DNA from 3 places in the Kineococcus rhizosphaerae genome. Region 3 is predicted to be linked to each of the others. Evidence: riboswitches for the same ligand, from Rfam matches in the RefSeq annotation. Region 3 holds a riboswitch; each other region holds the start of a gene.

Region 1 (5,557 bases), on a different contig from region 3:
GCCGACGACGGTCTTGCCGGCCAGGACGGAGCGGTCGGCCGGGAGCGCGCCCTTCACGAGGTCGAGGGCCAGCCCCTCGACCTCGCCGAAGGAGGCCAGGTACCCGCTCGCGTCGCCGTAGGGCGTGGCGACGAGCAGGCGCGGACGGCCGGCGAGCGCCGTGAGGCGGTCGTAGGCACCCCGCACCAGGTCGGCCAGACCCTCGACGCCGGCGGTCGCGGAGTCGCTGACCAGGCCCGGTTCGTCGAGCTGGACCCACTCGGCACCGGCGGCGGCGTAGGCGGCCAGGAGGTCCTCGTAGGCCCCGAGCAGGTCGTCCAGGCGCGAGATCGGCGCGAAGCCCTCCGAGCTGCCGTCCGCGGCCTTGGCCAGCAGCAGGAAGGTCACCGGCCCCACGACGACGGGCCGGGTGAGGAAGCCGTCGGCGAGCGCCTCGGCGAACTCGCGGACCCCGCGGTCGTCGGCGAACCGGAAGTCGGTGTCCGGGCCGATCTCGGGGACGAGGTAGTGGTAGTTCGTGTCGAACCACTTCGTCATCTCCAGCGGCGCCTGGGCCCCGCGGCCGCGGGCGATGGTGGAGTACCCGACGAGGTCGACCGTGCCGTCCTGGCCCACGAGGTCGGCGAAGCGCTCGGGCACCGCGCCCACGGCGACGGCCGCGTCGAGGACCTGGTCGTAGGCCGAGTACGACGAGGGGATCGAGGCGTCGTGCGCCGGCAGGCCGAGCGCGTTGAGGCGGCGGACGGTGGCGGCGCGGACGGCCGCGAGCTGCTCCTCGGTGCTCGCGAGGTCGGCCTTGCCGGACCACAGCGCCTCGAGGGCCTTCTTGGTCTCGCGGTCCGGGCCGATCCGGGGGTAGCCGAGGATCGTGGCGGTCCAGGCCGGGGTGCTGGACGAGGTGGTGGTCTGGCTCATCGGGTGGGTCCTCCTACCGCGACGCGGTCGCGGCCTTCGACGGAACGGGGCAGGTCGAGGTGGTCGATCAGGTCCAGGGCCGGGGCGGCCGCGTTGAACGTGTACAGGTGCAGCCCGGGGGCACCGGTGTCGAGCAGCCCGTGCGCCAGGCCCGAGGAGAAGGCCGTCGCGGCGCGCAGGCGCGCGGTGGCGTCGTCGGTGTCGAGGGCGGCGAGCAGGGCGGGCGAGGCCGGGACGCCGGTGAGCTCGCCGATCCGCTGGAAGCGGCGCGGGTCGTCGGAGACGGCGATCCCGGGCAGCAGCGGGATGGTGATCCCGGCCGCCCGGGCCCGGCGGACGAACGTGGCGTACTCCTCGGCGGAGAACGTGACCTGGCAGACCGCGAACTGGGCCCCGGCGTCCTGCTTGGCCCGCAGGACCGCGAGCTCGTGGTCGTCCCGGGCCCGGGGGAAGGCGGCCACGGCCAGGCTGAGGCTGCCCTCGTCCACCGGACGGGCCCCCCCGCGCAGGGCGAGGCGACGCCGGTCGGCGACCTGCAGGAGTTCCACGAGGTCGCTCGCGGTGGTCACCCCGTCGGGGTGCGGGGTCCAGTCCGCGGCCCCGGCCGGCGGGTCCCCGCGCAGCGCCAGGACGTTGCGGACCCCGGCGTCGAGGAACTCGGTCGCCAGTTCCACGACCTCGCGCCGGGAGGAGCCCACGCAGGTCAGGTGGGCCATGGCCGGCACGGCCGTGGTGCTCAGGACGTGGGCGAGCAGGTCGCGGCTCGGGCCACGGGTCGCGCCCGCTGCCCCGAAGGTCACCGACACGAAGTCGGGGGCTGCGGACAGCAGCTCGGACAGCTTGCGCCACAACGCGTCACGTCCGGCGTCCGAGCGCGGGGGGAACAGTTCGAAGCTCAGCGTCGGCCGCCCCGCCGCACCGGCGACGAGGGGGGCGAGCGTCATCGCACGGTTCCCCGGCCCGGAACCGGGTGGGGAGCGACGACATCGGTGGTCCGCATCACGAACTCCATCGGCCTGGCGTTAGCACCCTCGCCCGGGCTCGGGGGGTTGCTGCGGCGTCGTCGAGCCAGGACTCTCGGCCGCTCTGGATGGTGTGCTTCGAATGTAGACCGGTCCCGGCACGGTCCACAAGTGGTTCCCCCGATCAGCCCCCACCCGCGTCCTGGGCGCCCCGCGAGAACGCTCCAGGACGCTCGAGGTCGACCCGCGACACGCCGACCTTGATTCCCGGCGGTTGCGCGTGGCAATCTCCCCTCAGGTCATGAGTGCCAGCGACAAGCCCCGGCTCGCTGGCCGGCAACCCTCCTCCGCGGTGGGGTGCCCCGGGTGACGACCTGGCCGGTCCCGAGGTGGGCCCGGCAAGCGCGGACCTCGCCGGGGTGATCCCGGTCCTCCCGGCAGGGTCCACTTCCCGAGGAGACCTCGTGTCGACGAGCACCCTGTCCCCCAGCCGTCCCGCCCCTCGTGCGGCCTGTCGCCCGGTGGCCCCGCTGCTGCCGGTCGTGGGCGCCGACACCGTGGTGCCGCTGGCCACGGGCGGGACCGCCACCTACGCCAACCTCGACAACGCCGCCAGCGCGCCGGCCCTCAGCGCGGTGGCGGCCCGCGTCGCGCAGGTGCTGCCGCACTACGCCAGCGTCCACCGCGGCGCCGGGTACCTGTCCCGGGTCTCCACGGCGCTGTTCGAGCAGGCCCGCGAGCAGGTCGGGCGGTTCCTCGGCGCCCGGGCCGACGACGTCGTGGTCTTCACCCGCAGCACGACCGACGCGCTGGACCTGCTCTCCCGCGCCGTCCCCGCCGGTGCCCGGGTGCTCGTCGCGGACGTCGAGCACCACGCGAACCTGCTGCCCTGGCAGCGCTCGGCGGCCACCACGGTGGTGCGCGGCGGTGCCGACGCCGAGGAGACCGCTGCCCTGCTGGAGGCCGAGCTGGCCACCGGGCAGTACGCGCTGCTCGCCGTCGCGGGCGCCTCCAACGTCACCGGCGAGGTGCTGCCGCTGCGCCGGCTGGCCCGCGCCGCGCACGCGGCCGGGGCCCGCATCGCCGTCGACGGCGCCCAGCTGCTGCCGCACCGGCGCGTGGACGTCGGCCGCGACGAGATCGACTGGATCGCCCTGTCCGGGCACAAGCTGTACGCGCCGTTCGGCGCCGGCGCCCTCGTCGGCCGCCGCGACTGGCTCGACGCGGCCGAGCCGTACCTGGCCGGCGGCGGCGCGACGCTCGACGTCAGCCACGACGCGGTGCGCTGGGCCTCCGGCCCGGACCGGCACGAGGCCGGGTCGCCGAACGTGATCGGCGCCGTCGCCCTGGCCCAGGCCTGCGCGACGCTCGCCGCCCTGCCGGACGGTGCGCTGGAACGTCACGAGGGCGCGCTGCGCGCCCAGCTCGTCGACGGGCTCAGCGCCCTGCCGGGCGTCGAGGTCGTCCGGGCGCACCCGGCCGACGCCGTGGGGGTCGTGACGTTCACCGTCGCGGGCCGCTCGGTCTCCGAGGTCGCGGCGTACCTGTCGGCGGAGCACGGGATCGGCGTGCGCGACGGGCGCTTCTGCGCGCACCGGTTCGCGAACTCCCTCGGCCTGGTCGCGGGCGGGCTGCGCGCCTCGACGGGGGTCGGGACCGGCTCGGCCGACGTCGAACGGCTGGTGGCCGCGGTGGAGCGGTTCGTGACCACGGGCCCCGAGCTCGAGTACGGCCTGGTGGACGGTCACTGGGGTCCGCTCACCGACGCCCGGCCCGCCCCCGAGACGTTCCTCGACCCGGTGACGGAACTCGGGTAAACTCACCGGCGAAGGTCACGAGAACCAGCGACAAGCCCTGGCTAGCTGGTCGGCAACCCTCCCCCGCGGTGGGGTGCTCCAGGTGACGACCCGGCCGGAGGAAGACCTCCGGCAAGCGCGATGACCCGCCGGACGCCTGCGTGTCGTCAAGACAGCAGGAGGAGAACCGTGTCCGAACTCCACCTCTCCGTGGCCCTGGAGTCCACCGGGTGGCACCCCGCGTCCTGGCGCGAACCCGGCGCCCGCGCCGACGAGCTGTTCACCGCCGCGTTCTGGCGCGACACCGTCCGCGAGGCCGAACGCGGGCTGTTCGACCTCGTGACCATCGAGGATTCCTTCAGCCTGCAGGGCAGCCACTTCGGGCTACCCGACGACCGCACCGACCGGGTCGCCGGCCGCCTGGACGCGCTGCTCGTCGCGGCCCGGCTGGCGCTGGTCACGCAGGCCGTCGGTCTGGTCCCCACCGTCACGACGACCCACACCGAACCGTTCCACGTGTCCAAGGCGCTCGCGACGCTCGACCACGTCAGTTCCGGCCGCGGCGGCTGGCGGGCCCAGATCGCCCCCCGCGCCCACGAGGCCGAACTCTTCGGACGGCGGTCGATCCCCGTGGTCTCCCGCGAGACGTTGCAGGACCCCGAGGTCGCCGCGGCGGTCGAGGACCTGTTCGCCGAGGGCCGCGCCGTCGTCGACACCGTGCGGGCGCTCTGGGACTCCTGGGAGGACGACGCGGAGATCCGCGACGTCGCCTCGGGACGCTTCGTCGACCGCACCAAGCTGCACCGGGTCGCGGTCGAGACCCCCTGGTTCTCGGTCCTCGGCCCCTCGATCACGCCCCGTCCCCCGCAGGGACAGCCCGTGGTGACCGCACTGGCGCACGCGCGGACCGCGTACGAGTTCGCCGCCGCGAGCGCGGACGTCGTGTTCGTGACGCCGCACGAGGCGGCGAACGCCCGCGAGATCGTCGCCGAGGTGCGTGCCGCGGAGGCCGCCGTCGGCCGGACGGGAACCCCGCTGCAGGTCCACGCCGACCTCGTGGTCGCCCTCGGCCCCGACGCCGCGGCCGCCCGCAACCGCCTGGACCGGCTCGACACCGTCGACGGTGAGGCGTTCGGCTCCGACGCGCTCGTCGTGGCCGACTCCCCCGCGGGCCTGGTCGAGCGTCTGCTGCTGTGGCGCGAGGCGGGGATCGAGGGGTTCCGGTTCCGTCCGGCGGTGAACGCCACCGACCTGCCCGCGCTCGTCGACGAGGTCGTGCCGCTGCTGCAGTCCGCCGGGGTGTTCCGCCGGGAGTACACCGGCACCACCCTGCGCGACCACCTGGGGCTGGCCAGGCCCGTCAACCGCTACGCCGCAGTCTGAGGAGGACCCGATGAGCATCCCCGACGGCAAGCCCCGCAAGCAGATCGTCCTCGGCGCCCACCTGCCCGGCGTCAACCACCACACCGTCTGGCAGGACCCGGCCGCGGGCAGCCAGATCGACGTGCGGAGCTTCGCCCACCTGGCCCGCACCGCCGAACGGGGTTTCTTCGACCTGTTCTTCCTGGCCGAGGGCCTGCGGCTGCGCGAGCACGCGGGCGAGATCTACGAGAACGACGTCGTGGGCCGGCCGGACACCTTCACGGTGCTGGCCGCCCTGGCCGGGGTCACCGACCACCTGGGCCTGGCCGGGACCATCAACACCACGTTCAACGAGCCCTACGAACTGGCCCGCGAGTTCGCCTCCCTCGACCACCTCTCCGGCGGCCGCGCCGCGTGGAACGTCGTCACCAGCTTCGACGCGTTCACGGGCGCGAACTTCCGGCGCGGCGGCTACCTCGACCGCTCGCAGCGCTACGAGCGGGCCGAGGAGGTGCTCCTCGC
Region 2 (5,557 bases), on a different contig from region 3:
GACGACACCCCGGACATGGCTCTTCGACACGACGGCGCCCGGGCCTACCGGGTCCACCTGGTGGTGGCGGCCGTCGTCGTGCCCGCCTACGTGGCGCTGCCCAACGGCCCGGCGCGCGCGGTCCTGAACTCCCTCCTGGGCCTGGCGTTCGCCGCCCTCATCGCCGTCGGCGTGCGCCGCAACCGGCCCCGCGCCGCCGGCGCCTGGTGGCTGCTGGCCGCCGGCGTCCTCGCCTGGGTCCTCGGCGACATCACCTACAACGTGCTCGACCACGTCCTGCACGTCAGCCCGTTCCCGTCCGTGGCCGACGTCTTCTACCTCGCCGCCTACCCGCTGCTGGCGGCCGGGCTGCTGCTCCTCGCCCGCCGCCGCACCGCGGGCGGCGACCGCGACGGGGTCGTCGACAGCGCCATCGTCACCGTCGGGGCGGGCCTGCTGAGCTGGGTCTTCCTCATGCAGCCGTCGCTGGCCGACAGCACCGTCCCGGTGTTCAACCGGGTCGTGGCCACCAGCTACCCCGTCGGGGACGTCCTGCTGCTCGCCGTCGTCGCCCGGCTGCTGACCACCGCGGGCCGCCGCTCGCCGTCCTTCCGCTGGCTCGCCGTCGGCATCGTCCTCATGCTCGCCAGCGACAGCGCCTACCAGGTCGTCAGCCTCAGCGGGACCTACCACGGCGGCCTGCTGAACCTCGGCTGGTCCTGGTCCTACGCGGCGCTCGCGGCCGCGGCCCTGCACCCCTCGATGCGCGGCCTGGCCGACGCGGCCCCGAGCGCGGCGACCTTCACCCGGGTCCGCCTGGTGGCCCTGACGTGCGCGAGCCTGCTGTCGCCGGGAACCCTGCTCCTGCAGAGCGCCCTGGGCTGGGAGGTGGAGCCGTGGTCGGTCGGGGCGAGCTCCATCGCGCTGTTCCTGCTCGTGGTGCTGCGCATGAACGGGCTGCTCAAGCAGGTCCAGACGCAGGCGCAGCAGCTCACCGCGCTGGCCCGCACGGACGGGCTCACGGGGATCGCGAACCGGCGCAGCGGTGACGCCGAACTGGGCCGCCTCGTCGACCGCTGCGCCCTCGACGGCGTCCCGCTGGCCGTCGCGATCCTCGACCTGGACCACTTCAAGCGGTTCAACGACTCCTTCGGCCACCCGGCCGGGGACGAGCTGCTCGTGCAGGCGGCCCGGGCGTGGACGGAGCGGCTCGAGGACTCGCCCGCGTTCCTGGCCCGCTGGGGCGGGGAGGAGTTCCTGGTGGCCACGACCGGGCTCGGCGCCGGCGCCGCCGCGGACCTCGTGCGGGCGCTGCTCGGCGCCACCCCGCTGGGGCAGACGTTCTCGGCGGGGGTGGCGCAGTGGGACGGCGCCGAGTCGGTCACGGCGCTCGTCGGGCGCGCGGACGCGGCCCTGTACGCCGCGAAGGCCGCGGGCCGCAACCGCGTCGAGGTCGCGGCCGGGGGGACCTCCGGGGTCGTCCCGGTTCAGCGGTAGCGGCTGGGCGGCACCGGCAGTCCGAGGTTCTCGCGCAGCGTCGCGGCGGGCAGTTCCGCGGCCAGCACCCCGCGGGCGACGAGCAGCGGCACCACCGTCTCGGCGAACTCCTCCAGCCCCGCCGGCAACGAGGAGAACGCGAGGGTGAAACCGTCGGCGGCGCCGTGGGTGAACCGTTCGGTCATCCAGTCCGCGACCTGCTCGGGGGTCCCGGGCAGGAACCGGCGGCGCAGCATCGTCCGGTACAGCTCGCGCAGGGTGAACCGTTCGCGGTCCATGAGCTTGCGGACGCCCTCGAACACCGTCTGCACCTGGTTGGAGCCGCCGGTGAAGTCGAACTCGAAGCGCTCGTCGAGCGGCCGGTCGGACAGGTCGACGCCCAGGTGGTGCGAGAGCCAGTCGAGGCTGAGCCGGTCGGGGGTGAGCGCCTCGATCTCCTCGAGCTTCTCCAGAGCGCGGGCCGGCGTCTCACCCAGCACGGGCGACAGGGCCGGCAGGACGAGGAGGTGCTCGCGGGCGCGGCCGTTCGCGACCGCGCGCTGCTTGTAGTCCTCGTAGAGCCGCTGCGCGCCGGGCAGCGGAGCGGAACCGGGCACGAAGACGGCCTCGGCGTACCTGCCCGCCAGGGCCCGCCCGTCCTCCGACGAGCCCGCCTGGAACAGGACGGGTCGGCCCTGGGGCGGGCGGGGCAGGTTCAGCGGACCGCGGACGCGGAAGAACTCGCCCTCGTGACCGAGCACGTGCAGTCCGGCGGGGTCGGCGTAGCGACCGGAGGCGACGTCGGGGCGGATCGCGCCGTCGTCCCAGCTGTCCCACAGCCCCGTGACGACCTCCACGAACTCCGCCCCGCGGCGGTAGCGCGCGGCGTGGTCGAGGTTGCGCTCCAGCCCGAAGTTGCGGGCCTCCTCGTCGCTGGCCGACGTCACGAGGTTCCACCCGGCCCGCCCGGAACTGAGGAAGTCCAGGGACCCCACCTGGCGCGCGGTGTGGAACGGCTCGTTGTACGTGGTCGAGACGGTCGCCACCAGCCCGATCCGCTCGGTGCTGCGGGTCAGCGCCCCGAGCAGGCCGAAGGGTTCGGGACGGACGTTGGCGACGTGCTCGACGCCGGAGGCGAACCGGTCCCACACGTACAGCTCGTCGGCGTAGAACAGCGCTGCGAAACCCGCGCGCTCGGCGGTGCGGGCGAAGTGCTCGTAGTACTCGAACGTCACGTAGTCGGCGGGGCGGCCCCCCGGCAGCCGCCAGCTCGTGAGGTGTTCGCCGCCGGGGTAGAAGACCATGGCCGTGAGGATCACGACGCCGCACGCTACCCGCCGGCAGATCGTGTGAAGCGCTTGACAGCGATGGCTGCGGTGCCGTCCACTGGAAGAGCCATCCAGAGCGGCCGAGAGACCTGGCTCGTCGACGCCGCAGCAACCGCCCACCCGGGTCGGTGCTCCCGCCAGGACCGATGGGAGAGGGAACGCAGTGCCGATCGAACCGTTGACGCGCCGTCTCGTCGTCGACCTCCTGCGCAGCGCCGGGATGAGCTGTCGGGCCTGAACGCCCGCGCTCCCACCCCGTCACTGCACCGGAAGGCCCGTCGATGACGCACGTCCGCAACCGCCACAGCTTCGCCACCCAGCAGGTCCACGCCGGCGCCGAACCCGACCCGGTCACCGGGGCGCGGGTCACGCCCGTGCACCTGACCGCCGGGTTCGTCTTCGACGACTTCGAGCACGCCCGTGCCCGGTTCGCCGGCGAGGACGACGGGTACGTCTACACGCGCATCGGCAACCCCACGTCGGCCGCCGTCGAACGCCGCCTCGCCGTCCTGGAGGGCGGCACCGACGCGATCCTCGTCGGCACCGGCCAGGCCGCGATCACGGTGGCGCTGCTCGGGATCCTGGGGGCGGGGGACCACCTGCTGGCCGCCGCCGACCTGTACGAGGGCTCGCGCGGGCTCTTCCTCGACAACTTCGGCCGGCTCGGCATCGAGGTCGACTTCGTCGAGGAGAGCGCCGACTGGGAACGCCTCGTCCGGCCGACCACCCGCGCCTTCTTCGCCGAGTCGATCGCCAACCCGAAGGACACCGTGCTCGACCTGCCCGCGGTGGCGGCCGTCGCGCACCGGCACGGCGTCCCGCTCGTCGTGGACAACACCTTCGCCACCCCGTACCTGCTGCGGCCCCTGGAGCACGGCGCCGACGTCGTCGTGCACTCGGCCAGCAAGTTCCTCGCCGGCCACGGCGCCGCCCTGGGCGGCGCGATCGTCACCGGCGACGGGTTCGACTGGTCCGGGTTCGGCCACCTCACCGAGCCCGCGAACGTGCTGGCGGGCGTCAGCTGGGTGCAGCGGTACGGCCCGCAGCGGGCCTACGTCGAGCACACCCGCGGTGTCGTCGCCTCCCGCCTGGGCCCGACGATCTCACCGTTCAACGCGTTCCTGGTCCAGCAGGGGCTGGAGACCCTGTCGCTGCGCGTGGCCCGCCAGACGCAGACGGCCGAGCAGCTGGCCCGCTGGCTGCGCGCGCGGCCCGAGGTCGTCAGCGTCGACCACGCCGCCCTCGACGACCATCCCTCGCACGACGTCGCCCGGCGGCTGCTGCCCCGCGGGGCCGGTGCCGTGTTCTCGGTGACCCTGGAGGGCGGCCGCGCTGCGGCGCAGCGGTTCGTCGACGCCGTGGAACTGTTCACCCGGATGACCCACGTCGGCGACGTCCGGTCGCTGGTGATCCACCCGGCCAGCACGACCCACGCGCACCGCACGGAGCCCGAGCGGCTCGCCGCCGGCATCTGGCCGGGGTTGCTGCGCTTGTCGATCGGCCTGGAGGAACCGGCCGACCTGCTCGCCGACCTCGAGCAGGCCCTCGTCGCCTCGCGCGCACCCCACCGGAGCGAGCAGGGGGCGGTGGCCTGATGGGACGCCTGCAGCACTTCGGGTACTTCTTCTCCCGCGGTTTCGGCCCCCAGGGCTGGGGTCGCGACCACCAGGCGTGGAACGACGACTGGACGCGACCGGACCTGTACGCGCACGCCGTGCGCGACCTCGAACGGGCCGGTCTCGACCTGGTCGTGATCGAGGACGCGATCTCGCTGGGGAACCCGCAGACCCTGGACCTGCGGGTCCGCGCGGCGTACGGCGGTCCCAAGCACGACCCGCTGCTGCTGGCCCCCTACCTGTTCGCCGCCACGCAGCACGTCGGGATCGTCCCCACGGTCAACGCCGGCATCACCCCGCCGTACCTCGCCGCGCGGCAGGCCGCGACGCTGCAGCACCTGTCCGGCAACCGGTTCGGGATCAACCTCGTCACCGACGTCGGCAGCGCCCGGCACGTGGGCCTGGAACCCGTCGCGCACGACGTGGCCTACGACCGGGCCGAGGAGTGGATCGACGTCGTCCGCCGGCTCTGGCACAGCTGGGACCCCGAGGCGCTCGTCGCCGACCCCGTGACGGGACGGTTCGCCGACGGCACCCGCATCGACGCCTTCTCGCACCGCGGTGAGCACTTCCGCCTCGACGGCCCGCTCAACGCGCTGCCGTTCTCCGCCGGTGACCCGGTCCTCGTCTCCCCCGGGGGATCGGCCCGTGGACTGGCCTTCGCCGGGTCGCGCTCGGACGTGCAGCTCGCCCTCGCGCCGCTGGAGGTCGCGAAGGTCCGCGCGTACCGGGCGAAGGTGCTCGACGCCGCCGCCGCGGCCGGCCGCAAACCCGCCGACCTGCGCGTCCTGTTCGTCGTCAAACCCGAACTCGTGAGCAGCCCGCAGGAGGCCGACCGGATCGTCGAGGCGTCCCGGCACCCCTCCGACGAGGTCCTGCACGAGGTCGCGCTGCACTGGTCCAGCGATCTGGAGACCGACCTCACGCGGTTGCCGCTGGACCGGCCGCTGGACCCGGCGGTGTTCGGCGACCACGTGTCCCTGGGCACCATCGGCGCCCTGCGCGGCGACACCCCGGACGCGCCGCTGCGCGAACTCCTGGCGCGCAAGGCCCGCAAGGGTCGGCTGCCCGACCGCACCGGCCTGGTCGGGACGGCGCAGGAGTTCGCCGACCTCGTCGAGGAGTTCGGCGAGGACGCGGACAACGACGGTTTCCTGC
Region 3 (5,557 bases):
GGGTACTGCGTCGGGGTGCGCTCGACGACGTCGGTCGTGACCTCGCGCCCCTCGGCCACCCAGGCCGCTCGGCCACCGTCGAGCAGCCGGACGTCGGCGTGCCCGAACAGGCTGAAGACCCACAGCGCGTAGGCGGCCCACCAGTTGTTCTTGTCGCCGTACACGACGATCGTGTCGTCGCGACCGATCCCCTTGCGCGACAGCAGCTCGGCGAAACGCACACCGTCGACGTAGTCGCGGGTCACCTGGTCGTTGAGCTCGGTGTGCCAGTCGACCTTCACGGCGCCAGGGATGTGACCGGTGTCGTACAGCAGGACGTCCTCGTCGCTCTCGACGACGACGAGACCCTCCCGCCCGAGGTTCTCGGCCAGCCAGGAGGTGCTGACGACGCGGTCGGGGTGGGCGTAGGCGGCGAACTTGGGATCGCTCGTGTCGGGCTGGACGCCGGCGGTGGCGGAGGTGGTCGTGGACATGCGGGAACTCCGGGAGGGGTCGGTACGGGAGGGGCAGCGGGACGGTCAGCTACAGGCGCTGCTGCACCGACGGCACAGGTCGACGACCCGCCGGTTGGAGGCGTGGAAGTGCCGCGCGGGGACGCACGGCGTGCGGTGCTGCATCGATCCTCCATCGTTCCTGGCGGAAGCACCCGCACCCGTTCGCACGGGGGGTTGCTGCGGCGTCGCGGAGCCAGGTCTCTCAGCCGCTCTTGATGGTTGCCCGGACACTGTCGCCCGACCGCGATCGGGTTGTCAATCCCCCGGTGAACCCCGGGGACCCCTCACCGCCTCACAGGGCCTTGCCGGGGTTCAGCAGCCCCAGGGGGTCGAACACGGCCTTGATGCCCGCCTGCAGCGCCCGCACCTGCGGGGTGAGCTCGTCGGCCAGCCAGCGCTGCTTCGCGGTGCCGATCCCGTGCTCGCCGCTGATCGTCCCGCCCAGGCGCAGGGCCGTCGCCACGACCTCGTCGGCCGCCGCCTCCAGGCGTTCGGCGCCCCCGGCCACGTCGTCGGCGAACAGCAGCGGGTGGAAGTTCCCGTCCCCCGCGTGGGCCACGGCACGCACCGAGACCCCGTGCACGGCACCGATCCTGGTGATCTCGCGGTGGAACTCCCCGATGCGCGACAGCGGGACGGCGACGTCCTCGCCCACGGCGAGCTTGTCCTCCAGCGGACCGCGTCCGCTGCGCCGCAGCTCCCAGTGGAACTCGGCGTCCTCGCCGTGCAGCCGGCGCGGGCGGCCACCGGCCCCGCGCAGTGCCGCCTCGACCTCGTCGGCCTCCGCCCGCGCACCGTGACCGTCGGTCTGCACGAGCAGCAGCGCCCCACCCCCCTGCGCCAGCGACGTCCCCGAGTGGGCGTCGATGTCCGCCAGGGTGGGGCCGTCCAGGAGCTCGATGACAGCCGGTCGCGCGGCTCCCGCGGTCAGGGCCAGCAGCCCCTCGGCCGCGGCGTCGACGGAGTCGAACCAGGTGGCGACGGTCTGCTCGTCCACCGGCCGCGGCCGCAGCCGGACGGTGATGCCCACGACGACACCCAGCGTGCCCTCGGACCCGGTGAACAGCCCCACGAGGTCGAGTCCGGTGACCCCCTTGATGGACCGGTGACCGGTCGAGATGAGCGACCCGTCGGCCAGGACCACGTCGAGGGCCAGCACCGACTCCCGCGTCACGCCGTACTTGGCGCAGCGCAGTCCCCCCGCGTTCGTCGCGACGTTCCCGCCGATGCTGGAGGTCCGCCAGCTGGCCGGGTCCGGGGCGTAGCGCAGACCCAACGGCGCCAGGGCGGCGTCGAGGTCGGCGCCCAGGACACCCGGTTCGACGCGTGCGACCTGGTCGGCCGGGGCGATCTCCAGGACGCGGTCCAGCCGCTCGGTCGACAGCACGATCCCGCCGGCCACCCCGATCGCACCACCGGACAACCCGGTCCCCGCTCCGCGCGGCACGACGGGGACGCGGTGCCGGCTCGCCCAGCGCAGGACGGTCTGGACCCCGGCGACGTCGGCCGGGCGCACGACGGCGAGGACCCCCTGCGGGGCGTCGACCCGGGAGCGGTCGGTGACCTCGTGGGCGGCGAAACCCGGGTCCACCGCGCCGGGGAGCTCACCGGCCAGCTCGGCCAGCGGACCGGTGAGGTCGGTGGGGACGGCGGGCAGCAGTTCGGTGGTCATGTCGGGGTCTCCGTTCGCAGTGCGCGGTTCGCGGGGTCCAGCGGGTGAACCCGGGATCGTCACGGGTGGGGCGGACGGCGCCACCATCGCACAGTCGCGCGCGGCCCACGAGGGACGGCGTTGACGGGCGTGCCGAACTCTGCCACTCTCGTCCCACCATCCAGAGCGGCTGAGAGACCTGGCTCGACGACGCCGCAGCAACCTCCTTCGGGAAGGTGCTACCGCCAGGACCGATGGAGGAATCCCGGTGCGACCCACGCTGCTCCTCACGGCTCGTCGGCACGTCGACCTGTCCCGGCAGTCCAGCGCGCTCTCAACCCCACGCTGAGCGAACGCTCCACGGCCGCACCCCGGCCGTCGGGCCGCGCTCCCCAGGAACTCCCCCGAACCGCACCGGGCACTCCTCCCGTGCGGCCCCTCCCCGCCTGAGCCAGGAGCCACACCCCCATGACCAGCAGCACCCCTGACCCCCTCCCGTCGGGTTCGACGCCCGGGGCGTTCCGACCCACCCGTCGCACGGTCTCCGCCGTCCTCGGCGCCGGCGCGGTGGGCACGATCCTCTCCGCCTGCGGGGGTGGCGCGTCGGGTTCGTCGGGCTCGACCCCGGCCGGGGCGAAGCAGGGCGGCGACATCGTCTTCCTCATCGACTCCCTCGGCGACACCTGGATCCCGAACAACAGCGCGATCTCAAGCTTCCAGGGGAACGTCTGGGGTCACGTCACCGACAAGCTCGTCTACGTCGACGGCGAGGGGAAGGTGACGCCGTGGCTGGCCGAGAAGTGGGAGCAGAACGCGAACGCCACCGAGTTCACGCTGCACCTCAAGAGCGGGGTGACGTTCTCCGACGGCACGGCCCTGGACGCCGCCGCCGTCGTGGCGAACCTCGACTACTGGGCCAAGGGGCAGGCCGACAAGGGTGTGAACCCGATCGGCCTGTTCCCCAAGACGTACCTGCAGGCCTCCGCCGCGGACGCCTCCACCGTCGTCGTCGAGTTCAGCGCGCCGACGCTGGGGTTCATCCCCACCCTCGGGTACCACGGCTCCATCCTGATCTCCCCCAAGACGATCGCCCTGCCCGCCGAGGGCCAGGCGGACCTGTCGCAGGTCAGCGGGTCCGGGCCGTTCACGGTGAAGAGCTGGAAGGAGGGCGACGAGGTCGTCCTCGTCAAGCGCGCCGACTACGCGTGGGGCCCGCAGGCCCTCGGCAAGTCCGACGCGGCGGCGCTCGACTCGATCACCTACAAGATCGTCAAGGAGAGCTCGCTGCGAACCGCGAGCCTGCAGTCGAACCAGGCCGACGCCGTCTTCAACGCCACCCCGCAGGAGCTCGACGGGCTGAAGGAGGCCGGGTTCGAGGTCGCGACGCCCCGCTACCTCGGGTTCACCCACGGGTACCGCCTGAACACCTCGGTCGCGCCGTTCGACGACGTCGCGGTCCGGCAGGCGTTCCAGCACGCGATCGACCGCGACGAGATCCTGTCGACCGTCTACACCAGCGACTGGAAGAAGGCGCAGTCCTTCATCCAGTCCAACGTCCCCGAGGCCACCGACCACTCGGCGGAGTTCACCTACGACGCGGCGACGGCGAACTCGCTGCTCGAGCAGGCCGGGTGGGTGAAGGGCGCCGACGGCAAGCGCAGCAAGGGCGGCCGGCCGCTGTCGGTCACCCTGTTCCCGAACCCGTACCTCGTCACCTCGCAGGCCATCGACGAGCTCGTGGCCCAGCAGCTCGGCAAGGTCGGGTTCACCGTGGACCTGCAGACCTTCGACGTCGTCACCTACGGTCAGCGGGTCAGCGGGAACAAGACGCTGTCGAACTACGAGGTCACCCGCAGCTTCATCGACGTCGGCACCGTCGCGAGCATCCTGACCAGCGCCAACAAGGGCGAGGACTGGTTCGGGCTCGGCGAGAGCGACCAGACGCTGAACCACCTGCGCGACGCCGTCGCCGGCGCCGTCGACGAGGACACCCGCCGGACGTCGGTCGACCAGTTGCAGCAGTACGTCCTCGAGCAGGGGCTGTTCATCCCCCTGGAGCAGATCGTGCAGCGCATCTACGCCAACCGCTCCGACCTCAAGGGCGTGACCTACAACGGCGTCGCCTACGCGAACTACTACGCCGCCCACCTCGAGGCCTGAGGAGGGCACGCATGAGGGGTTACGCGGGTTTCGCGGCACGACGCGTCGGCCAGGCCGTCGTCGTCGTCCTGCTGGCGTACGTCGCGACGTTCGTCGTCATCAGCGTGCTGCCCGGGGACCCGGTCACGAACACGCTGCGCAACCCCGAGAACGGGTTCACCGAGGACGAGATCGCGCGCATCGTCTCCTACTACGGGCTCGACCAGCCCGTGGTCGTCCAGCTGTGGGAGGCGCTGTCGCGGTTCGTCGTCGGCGACCTCGGCGTGTCGCTGCGCAGCAACCGGCCGGTCTCGCAGTCGATCGCCGAGGTCCTGCCCTCGACGCTGACGCTGGCCGGCGGCGCCCTCGCGGTCGCGATCGTGCTCGCCGCCGTCGTCGCGGCGGCCACCCAGTTCCTCCCCCGGGGCGCGGGGCAGGGGGTGGCCCGCTCGCTGCCGTCGCTGTTCCTGTCGGTCCCGAACTTCGTCATCGGTCTCGTCCTCATCCACGTGTTCGCGCTGAAGCTCGGGCTGTTCCGCGTCATCGACCCCGACTCGGCCTGGGCGACGGCCTTCGCCGCCCTCGCCCTGGGGATCCCGGTGTCGGCGCAGCTGGCGGAGGTGCTCGTCGCCGGGCTCGACCACGAGTCGCGCCAGGAGTACGCCTCGGTGGCGCGCTCGCGCGGGCTGGGCCGGACCCGGCTGCTGCTGCGCCACCTCCTGCGCCCCAGCTCGCTGCCGGTCGTCACGGTCCTGGCCCTGACCGTCGGTGAGCTGCTCGGCGGTGCCCTCATCACCGAGACGATCTTCGGCCGCGCCGGCATCGGCAGCCTCGTGGAGTCGTCGGTGACGACGCAGGACCTGCCCGTCCTGCAGGCCGTGGTCTCCCTCGCCGCCGTGGTGTTCGTGGTGGTCAACCTCCTGGCCGACCTCGTGTACCCGCTGCTGGACCCGCGCGTGCGCACGCCCCGGACGACCACCGCCCGACCGGTGGAGGTGAGCGTCGCGTGAGCGGGACCATCACGGCCTCGCGCGCCCAGGCGCCGGTCACCACCGTCCGCTCGGCGTTCCGGGTCCCCCCGACCGTCGTGCTGTCGTTCGTCGTCCTGGCGGTCGTCGTCGCCTGGTCGCTGGCCCCGGGGTTCTTCACCCACCAGGACCCGGTGAACGGGGTGACGTCGCAGAAGCTGCTCGGCCCCAGCGCCGCGCACTGGTTCGGCACCGACCACCTGGGCCGCGACGAGTTCTCCCGCGTCGTGCACGGGACGGCGAGC

What was found. A riboswitch is a leader RNA that binds a small molecule or an ion and turns the genes downstream of it on or off. The one in region 3 is predicted to bind S-adenosylmethionine.
Region 1: linked by a shared signal. The riboswitch ahead of CLV37_RS18420 (aminotransferase class V-fold PLP-dependent enzyme) and the one ahead of CLV37_RS22240 (ABC transporter substrate-binding protein) in region 3 are both predicted to bind S-adenosylmethionine.
Region 2: linked by a shared signal. The riboswitch ahead of CLV37_RS21120 (O-acetylhomoserine aminocarboxypropyltransferase/cysteine synthase family protein) and the one ahead of CLV37_RS22240 (ABC transporter substrate-binding protein) in region 3 are both predicted to bind S-adenosylmethionine.

What each region holds. Positions count from the first base shown of each region.
Region 1 covers NZ_PVZF01000009.1:278,540-284,096, forward strand. The annotation lists gene metE (5-methyltetrahydropteroyltriglutamate--homocysteine S-methyltransferase) at 1-915, opposite strand, end outside; gene CLV37_RS18415 (methylenetetrahydrofolate reductase) at 912-1,859, opposite strand; SAM riboswitch class I at 1,921-2,012, opposite strand; SAM riboswitch class IV at 2,175-2,288, shown strand; gene CLV37_RS18420 (aminotransferase class V-fold PLP-dependent enzyme) at 2,342-3,694, shown strand; SAM riboswitch class IV at 3,708-3,818, shown strand; gene CLV37_RS18425 (LLM class flavin-dependent oxidoreductase) at 3,815-5,056, shown strand; gene CLV37_RS18430 (NtaA/DmoA family FMN-dependent monooxygenase) at 5,067-5,557, shown strand, end outside.
Region 2 covers NZ_PVZF01000012.1:149,039-154,595, forward strand. The annotation lists gene CLV37_RS21110 (GGDEF domain-containing protein) at 16-1,476, shown strand; gene CLV37_RS21115 (NtaA/DmoA family FMN-dependent monooxygenase) at 1,467-2,774, opposite strand; SAM riboswitch class I at 2,848-2,936, shown strand; gene CLV37_RS21120 (O-acetylhomoserine aminocarboxypropyltransferase/cysteine synthase family protein) at 3,065-4,378, shown strand; gene CLV37_RS21125 (LLM class flavin-dependent oxidoreductase) at 4,378-5,557, shown strand, end outside.
Region 3 covers NZ_PVZF01000014.1:15,220-20,776, forward strand. The annotation lists gene CLV37_RS22230 (sulfurtransferase) at 1-473, opposite strand, end outside; SAM riboswitch class I at 622-716, opposite strand; gene CLV37_RS22235 (FAD-binding oxidoreductase) at 787-2,166, opposite strand; SAM riboswitch class I at 2,320-2,406, shown strand; gene CLV37_RS22240 (ABC transporter substrate-binding protein) at 2,614-4,305, shown strand; gene CLV37_RS22245 (ABC transporter permease) at 4,317-5,294, shown strand; gene CLV37_RS22250 (ABC transporter permease) at 5,303-5,557, shown strand, end outside.